Regions from separate parts of the Nonomuraea insulae genome, predicted to be linked through region 1. Evidence: riboswitches for the same ligand, from Rfam matches in the RefSeq annotation. Region 1 holds a riboswitch; the other holds the start of a gene.
The links. A riboswitch is a leader RNA that binds a small molecule or an ion and turns the genes downstream of it on or off. The one in region 1 is predicted to bind thiamine pyrophosphate.
Positions count from the first base shown of each region.

Region 2: linked by a shared signal. The riboswitch ahead of ACFPZ3_RS43350 (FAD-dependent oxidoreductase) and the one ahead of thiC (phosphomethylpyrimidine synthase ThiC) in region 1 are both predicted to bind thiamine pyrophosphate.

Region 1 is NZ_JBHSPA010000108.1:80,045-84,229, reverse strand. Features, by position in the region: gene ACFPZ3_RS60590 (cellulose binding domain-containing protein) at 1-1,021, opposite strand, end outside; gene ACFPZ3_RS60585 (universal stress protein) at 1,128-1,949, opposite strand; gene ACFPZ3_RS60580 (hypothetical protein) at 1,955-2,302, opposite strand; TPP riboswitch at 2,393-2,505, shown strand; gene thiC (phosphomethylpyrimidine synthase ThiC) at 2,498-4,042, shown strand; gene ACFPZ3_RS60570 (hypothetical protein) at 4,181-4,185, shown strand, end outside.
Region 2 is NZ_JBHSPA010000057.1:21,364-25,548, reverse strand. Features, by position in the region: gene ACFPZ3_RS43370 (polyprenyl synthetase family protein) at 1-193, shown strand, start outside; gene thiE (thiamine phosphate synthase) at 309-947, opposite strand; gene ACFPZ3_RS43360 (Rv2175c family DNA-binding protein) at 925-1,299, opposite strand; gene ACFPZ3_RS43355 (NAD(P)/FAD-dependent oxidoreductase) at 1,330-2,493, opposite strand; TPP riboswitch at 2,552-2,668, shown strand; gene ACFPZ3_RS43350 (FAD-dependent oxidoreductase) at 2,637-3,890, shown strand; gene thiS (sulfur carrier protein ThiS) at 3,887-4,087, shown strand; gene ACFPZ3_RS43340 (thiazole synthase) at 4,080-4,185, shown strand, end outside.

The sequences.
Region 1 (4,185 bases):
TAGGGGCGGTGTTGGCGCCGTTCCAGGAGGCCAGGAAGCCGAACGTGGTCGAGGCGCCGGGCGCCAGGGTGCCGTTCCAGCTCACATTCCGCACCGTCACCGAGGACCCGCTCCCGCCCAGCGTCCCGCCCCAGATCTGGGTGATCTGCTGCCCGTTCGCGAACGTCCACCCCACCGTCCAGGCGCTCGTCGCCGCGGTGCCGGTGTTCTTGACGGTGACCTCACCCTGGAAGCCGCCCTGCCACTGACCGGTGGCCTTGTACGTGGCCGCGCAGCCCCCCTGCGGAACGGTAGGGGTGACGGTAGGCGTGGAGGTGGGGATGCCGGACAGGGCGTTCACCAGGGCCGGGTACCACTTGTCGGACATCTTCTGGTCGCCCGCGGCGTTCGGGTGCACCCCGTCGTAGGTGTCCGTGCCCGTGCTGAACCCGGCCCACTGGTCGACCACCGTGATCGGCGACTGCTGGGTGGTGGTCGCGGAGGCCCAGGCGGGGATGGCGTTGTTGAAGTTCACGGCTCGCTGGGCGCAGTCCGCGCAGCTGGACGGGTTCATGGGGATGATCTTGGCGACGATGATCTTCATGGCGGGGTTGCTGGCCCGCATCTGGTTCACCATCGTGGTGAACGCGCTGAGGATCGTCGCAGGGGCGATGTTGCTCCACACGTCGTTGGTGCCGAGATGCATCAGGACGACGTCGGGCTTGGTGGCGGAGAGCCAGCCGGTCAGCAGGTTCTGGCCGGCGATGTTGGTGGCGAGGTAGCCGCCGTGGCCCTCGTTGTCCCCGTCGTGCGCCACTCCGCAGCCCTGCGGCGGCAGCGTGCCCACGAAGTCGATGTTGGTGTAGCCGGTGCTCCGGAGGCGGTTCCAGAGCAGGGCCCGCCAGCAGCCGGGGGATCCGGTGATCGAGTCGCCCAAAGGCATGATCCTGGTGGCGGCGGCGCTGGCCGTGGCGGTGGTGGCGAATAACACCGCCGCGGCCAGGGCCAGCATCGCGGCCAGCACGGAGCCGGTCTTGCGCATCGTCTGCTCTCCCGTCGTAGCCTGCGCAGATCGTAGGATCGCGCGGCGGTGACGGGAAGCGGGCGATCATCGCGGAGAGCATGACCTGGGGGGATGGATGTAACTTTCAGCCGTGTACGACAGCGAGGGGCCCGGGGGCGTGGTGCAGCAGCGCCTGGCTGATCGAGCCGATGAGCATCCCCGCGAACTGTCCGTGCCCGCGCGACCCGACCACCAGCAGGTCCGCACCCACGGCCGCCTCTTTGAGCACCTCCACCGGATGGCCGTGCACGACCTCCGCGACCACGTCCACCCCGGGATGCCGGTCCTGGTGCCCGGCCAGCGACTCCTTCAGCCGCCGCAGCACGTCCTGCTCGCCTTCGCGGTCGGCCGGCTCGAAACCGCCGGCATGGGGCCAGGCCCACGCCTGTACGGCACGCAGCCGCGCGCCCCGCAACTCGGCCTCGGCGAAGGCGAACTCCAGCGCCCGCCCGGCTCCGGGCGAGCCGTCGGTCCCGGCCACGATCTCGCCGCGCGGGGAGAGGGGCAACTCGTGGACCAGCACGACGTCGGTGCGCGCGTGCGCCGTCACTCCATAGGCGACCGACCCGACCAGCAGCCCGCGTACACCACCGATCCCTCGGCTGCCCACGACCAGCAGTTCGGCCCCCTCCGACGCCTTGATCAGCGCGGATCGAGGATCGCCCGGCAGCAGCAGGCCCTCCACCCGCACCCGCGGCCACTCCCGCTGGATCCGGTCCTGGGCGGCGGCGAGCACGGTGTTGGCGCCCTCGCGCATCCACCGGGCGACCTCGGCGTAGCGGACGGTCTCTCCGCACACCCACTTCGGCACGGCATGCGCCACGGTCAGTGGCGTCTGGCGCAGCGCGGCCTCGGCCGCTGCCCAGGCGGCCGCCTCCAGGCCGGTGCGGGAGCCGTCAACCCCCACGATGATCACTGTGCGTAACACTCCACCTCGGCCCGGCGCGACGCGATCCCCTTCGCCTCGGAGTCACGGGTGCACGCGCGCTCGGACTTGCTGAGCCGCAGCGTGCCGCAGACCGACACGCCGGAGTAGGTGCGGCAGTCGAGCTGGTGGTCGGCCTCGCCGATGCGGTACATCTCTCTGACCGCCGCACGGCATTTCGCCTTCCCCGTGTCGGAGTAGCGGCACTGGGCGATCATGGTGTCGTACTGCTCTTGGCTGACTTCGTGCTGATCCATGCCGTCCCCGGCGGCTGCGGTTGCGCCGGACGCGGCCATCACGACGAGTAGTCCTGCGACAGCGGCGATTCTTCTCATGTTCCCCCTGATGGGGACCGTACCGCTCAGGGCGATCGCCAAACCTCGCCGTGCTGGTTTGGGCCGGGGCCCGGCGTGGGTACGATCACCGCCGTCCAACGCGGGAGCCCGGTGTGGACCGGGCTGAGAGGACGGCTGACAGCCGCCGACCGCCAGAACCTGCTCCGGATAATGCCGGCGAAGGGAGTTTGCGCGATGAGTGGCGCGCGCTTTTCCAAGACCTACCTCGGTGACCTGAGGGTGCCCATGAGGCAGGTGCGACTGTCCGACGGCTCGGCGGTCACGCTGTACGACACCTCGGGCCCGTACACCGACCCCTCCTTCGAGCCGGACCTCGGGCGGGGGCTGCCGCGCCCGCGTGAGCCGTGGATCCGCGAGCGCCGGGAGGCGGGCGAACCGGTCACACAGGTCGGGTGCGCCCGGCGCGGGCTGGTGACCAGGGAGATGGAGTTCGTGGCCGTGCGCGAGGGGGTCGCGGCCGAGTTCGTCCGGCAGGAGGTGGCCGCGGGCCGGGCCATCATCCCCGCGAACGTCAACCATCCCGAGTCCGAGCCGATGATCATCGGCCGTAACTTCCTGGTGAAGATCAACGCCAACATCGGCAACTCCGCCGTGACCTCCTCCATCGAGGAGGAGGTGGAGAAGATGACCTGGGCCACCCGGTGGGGCGCCGACACGATCATGGATCTGTCCACCGGTGACGACATCCACGAGACCCGCGAGTGGATCCTGCGCAACTCGCCCGTCCCGGTCGGAACCGTGCCCATCTACCAGGCGCTGGAGAAGGTGAAAGGCCGTCCCGAGGCGCTGTCGTGGGAGGTTTACCGCGACACGCTGATCGAGCAGTGCGAGCAGGGCGTCGACTACGTGACCGTTCATGCGGGGGTGCGGCTTTCGTACGTGCCGCTCACCGCCCGCCGCAAGACCGGGATCGTCTCACGCGGGGGCTCGATCATGGCCGCCTGGTGCCTCGCGCACCACCGCGAGAGCTTCCTGCATGAGAACTTCGCCGAGATGTGCGAGATCCTGGCCCGCTACGACGTGTCGTTCTCGCTCGGCGACGGGCTCAGGCCGGGGTCGATCGCGGACGCCAACGACGAGGCCCAGTTCGCCGAGTTGCGCACGCTCGGGGAGCTGACCGGGATCGCGCGCGAGCACGACGTCCAGGTGATGATCGAGGGGCCGGGCCACGTGCCCATGCACAAGATCAAGGAGAACGTCGACCTGCAGCGCGAGCTCTGCGACGACGCCCCGTTCTACACGCTCGGCCCGCTCGTTACCGACATCGCCCCTGGTTACGACCACATCACCTCGGGCATCGGGGCTGCCATGATCGGCTGGTTCGGCACGGCCATGCTCTGCTACGTCACCCCCAAGGAGCACCTCGGCCTGCCCGGCAAGGACGACGTCAAGACGGGCGTGATCACGTACAAGATCGCCGCCCACGCCGCCGACCTCGCCAAGGGCCATCCGCGGGCGCAGGCGTGGGACGACGCGCTGTCGGACGCGCGCTTCGAGTTCCGCTGGGAGGACCAGTTCGACCTGTCGCTCGATCCCGGCACGGCGCGCTCCTTCCACGACGAGACCCTGCCCGCCGCGCCCGCCAAGACCGCGCACTTCTGTTCGATGTGCGGGCCCAGGTTCTGCTCGATGAAGCTCAGCCACGACATCAGGCAGGCGGGTTACGCGGAGAAGGCGGCCGAGTTCAGGCGGCTCGGCGGCGAACTCTACGTCGAGTAGCCCTTTGTCCAATGTCCAGAGTCGTGACCTGGACAAAGATCGCTGGAGCCTGCCGCTCTTCCGGTGGCAACGTGGCAGACATACCCGGTACGAGATGTCGCCGGGATGCCCATGATCACCGGAAGAGGGGGATTCTTCATGTC
Region 2 (4,185 bases), on a different contig from region 1:
CGAGCTGGACGAACGGGGGGTGGATGCGTTGCGGCAGATCATCGACGACACCGGCGCGCTGCAGGAGTGCGAGGACCTGATCGGCGACTATCTGGGTGAGGCGCTCGCCGCCCTCGACCCGGCCCCGGTCACACCCGGCTCCCGCACGGCACTCACGGACCTGGCCATCGCCGCCACATCCCGCAAGACCTGACCCGCGCCTGGACCGCACGGACAGCGGGCAAGCCGACAGACCTTGGCTGCCGTCGTGGCATGGGAACGGCGTTGTGGGCCGAGACGCCCGCCGGGGTGGCGGGCGTCTCGGGTAGTCAGCGGGCCGACAGGCGTTTGGCGAACTCCGCCGCCGCCGCACCAGGGTCGTCGGCGTCGGTGATCGCGCGTACCACCACCACCCGGCTCGCCCCGTACGACATGACCTCGTCGAGATTGACGAGGTCGATGCCGCCGATCGCGAACCACGGCCGCGAGGAGCCCAGCGACGCCGCGTGCCGCAGCAGCGGCGGGCCGGGAGCCGGGCGGCCCGGCTTGGTGGGTGTGGGCCAGGTGGGGCCGCAGCAGAAGTAGTCGACGCCCTCCTCCACAGCCGCGGCGGAGGCCTCGGCGGAGGAGTGGGTGGACCGTCCGATGACGATGTCGTCGCCGAGTATCTCTCGCGCGACCGTCACAGGAAGGTCGTCCTGCCCCAGATGGAGCACGTCGGGCCGGGCGGCGTAGGCGATGTCCGCCCGGTCGTTGACGGCCAGCAGTTTGCCGTGCCGGTCGCAGGCGTCGCGGAAGACCTCCAGGAGCGCGAGTTCTTCGCGTGCCTCCAGGCCCTTCTCCCGCAGCTGGATGATGTCCACGCCCCCGGCCAGCACCGAATCGAGGAACTCTGCCAGATCGCCGCGGTCGCGGCGAGCGTCTGTGCAGAGATAGAGGCGGGCCTCAGAAACCGAGGGCTTGGGCACGCCGCTTGACCTCGGTATGACGGCCGGCCTTGATCGCGTCTATGGGCGATCCTGGCAGGGACTCGTCGGGGGTGAAGAGCCAGCGTAGCGACTCGACATCGTCGTAGCCGGCGTCCTGCAACACGGTAAGTGTGCCGGGCAGGCCCTTCATCACGTCCTTTCCATCGAGGAACACCGCGGGCACCTGTGGCCCGCCGCTCCCACGGCGCACGCCGAGGAGCTTGTGGTCCTTAAGGAGTTGCTTGGCCCGCCCGATCGAAAGGTCAAGGCACTTAGCCACTTCGGGGAGTGTGAGCCACTCTTCGACGAGCTGCTCGGTCTCCCGGTCGATCTGTGCAACAGAAAGCGTCACGAAACCACAACTACCACATGCCGTGCTTGCTCAAACAACACAATCTCGTAGAACGACTTGTGGATCTACCAGGCGTTCCGCGTCCAGGCGGTGTCCTGCGCCGATGATCCGGCGACCCTGGACGAGATCGCGCGGCCGGTCCACGGCGAGCACCGCGGCGAGGGTGTCGTCGGCGGTGAGCCAGACGGCCGACCACTTGCCCTCGGGTTCGCCTCGGTAGATGAGCCGGTCGCCCGCGGGATGGTGCCCGGCATATTGCACCATGTGCCCGAACTGCTCCGACCAGAAGTACGGAACCGGATCGTACACCGCATCCTCCCCCAGCAGCGTCGCGGCGGCGACCTCGGGGGCGTTGAGCGCGGTGTCCCAGTGCTCGACCCTGAGCCTGGTCCCCCAGCGGCGCGACCACCAGGCGGCGCAGTCGCCCACCGCGACCGTGTTCGGCAGCGAGGCGCGCAGGTGCTCGTCGGTGACGACGCCGTTGTGCAGGTCGATGTCGGCGTCGGCGAGCCATCCGACGGCAGGGCGTACGCCGATGCCGGTGACGACCACGTGGGCCTCGATGAACTCGCCGCCCACCAGTCGCACGCCGCCCTCGTCGACGGAGTCGACCATGGTGCCGAGCCGCAGGTCGATGCCGTCGTACCAGGGGATGGTGCGGGCACCGATCTCGGTGCCGACGGCGGTCGCGAGCGGGGTGGGGGCCGACTCGATCACCGTCACCGCGCAGCCCGCGCGGCGGGCCGCGGTGGCGACCTCCGCGCCGATCCAGCCCGCGCCGATGATCACGATGCGGGCGCCGGGGACGAGCGTGGCCCTGAGCTCGTGGGCGTCGTCGAGGGTGCGCAGGACGTGCTGAGGGCCGTCGCCCGGCAATCTGATCGGCTCGGAGCCGGTGGCGATGACCAGGCCGTCGTAGGCGACCTCGCCCTCGGTGGTCTCCACGACGCCCGCGCGCAGCGACTTGGCGCTGACGCCCGGCCAGAAGTCGACCTCCATGGCCTCGAGGTCGGTCTCGACGAAACTGGTGTCGGCATCGCCGGCCAGCACGGCCTTGGACAGGGGCGGGCGGTCGTAGGGAGGATGGCGCTCCTGGCCTATCAGGGTGATCCGGCCGGTGAATCCGCGCCCCCGCAGGGCCTCCACGGTGCGCACTCCGGCCAGGCCCGCTCCCACCACCACGACTTGGTTCACGTTGATGACGATAACGGGGGGTGTGCTTGGACGTCGCACCGAGGCCGTAGGCTGTGGATGAAAGACGCGCGGGAGTCCGGCCGTAACCGGGCTGAGAGGAAGGCTTCGTCGGGCCTTCGACCGCAAGACACCTGATCCGGATCATGCCGGCGAAGGGAGCGCAGGTGAATGTGATCGTTGGTGGCGGGGTCGTCGGACTCTCCGTCGCCTGGCAACTGGCCCGCCAGGGTCACCCGGTGACCGTCGTGGACCCGGCGCCCGGCAAGGGCGCCTCCTACGCGGCCGCGGGCATGCTGGCCCCGGTCAGCGAGGTGACCTACACCGAGACGCCGCTGCTGCGGCTGGGGGCGGCCTCGCTACGCCGCTGGCCCGCCTTCGCCGCGCAACTGACCGCGGACGCCGGACTGACCGCAGATGCCGGACTGACCGCAGACGCCCGGCCGGGCACGGACGCCGGGCGCGGTGCCGGTGGCGGGTCGGACAGGCGCGGCTGGCAGGCCGCCGGCCCTGGGCCGGCCGCGGTGGAGGGGCTGGATCTTCGGACCGAGGGGACGCTGGACGTCGCGTTCGGGGCCGATGACATGGCGGCGCTGGAGGAACTGGCGGCGTACATGGAGAAGCTGGGGCTGCCGGTCGAGCGGCTGACCGGCCGTGAGTGCCGCTGGCTGGAGCCCATGCTGGCCCCGTCCGTGCGTGGCGGGCTGCTGGCCTCCGGCGACGCCTGGGTGGATCCGCGCCGGGTGACGGCGGCGCTGCTGACCGCGCTGGAGCGGCGGGGCGTCCCCGTGGTGCGCGCCCGCGTGACCGAGCTGCTGTACGAGGGCGGCGCGGTCGTGGGAGTACGTCTAGCGCCGCCGGAAGAGCTCGAAGCCGGAGGCATGCCGTCGGAGTTGGCGGCCGAGCGGGTCGTCCTGGCGGCTGGGGCGTGGAGCGCTGGGCTGGCCGAGGTGCCGGTGCGGCCGGTCAAGGGGCAGATCATGCGGTTGCGGTCGCCCCAGCCGCTGCTCGGCCGGTGTGTACGCGGCACGGTGCACGGCTCGTCCGTCTACCTCGTCCCCCGGGGTGACGGCGAGCTGGTGGTCGGGGCCACGCAGGAGGAGATGGGGTTCGACACCAGGGTGACGGCCGGCGGGCTCTACGAGCTGCTGCGCGACGCCAGGGAGCTGGTGCCCGGGGTCACCGAGCTGGAGGTCGCCGACGTGGTGGCCGGGCTGCGGCCGGGCACACCGGACAACCTGCCGGTCATCGGCCCGAGCGGGACGCCTGGGCTGACGTTCGCGACTGGGCATCATCGGGGCGGGGTGCTGCTGGCGCCGCTGACGACGGCCATCCTGCTGGGCGAGGAGAGCGAGCTGGCGGCGTTGTGCGCGCCAGGGAGATTTCGGGAAATTTCATGATTCTTACCATCAACGGGGCCACGCACGAGGTGGCCGACGGTATGACCGTGGCGCAGGCCGTACACACATTGACCCCGGCCACCACCGGAGTGGCAGTGGCCGTGAACGACGAGGTGGTCACCCGCAGCGCCTGGGAGACGACGGCGCTCAGCGACCGTGACCGCGTGGAGGTTCTGACGGCGGTGCAAGGTGGATGATCTGATCATCGCCGGGGAGAAGTTCTCCTCCCGGCTCATCATGGGAACCGGCGGCGCGCCCTCGCTGGAGGTGCTCGACCAGGCGCTGGCGGCCTCGG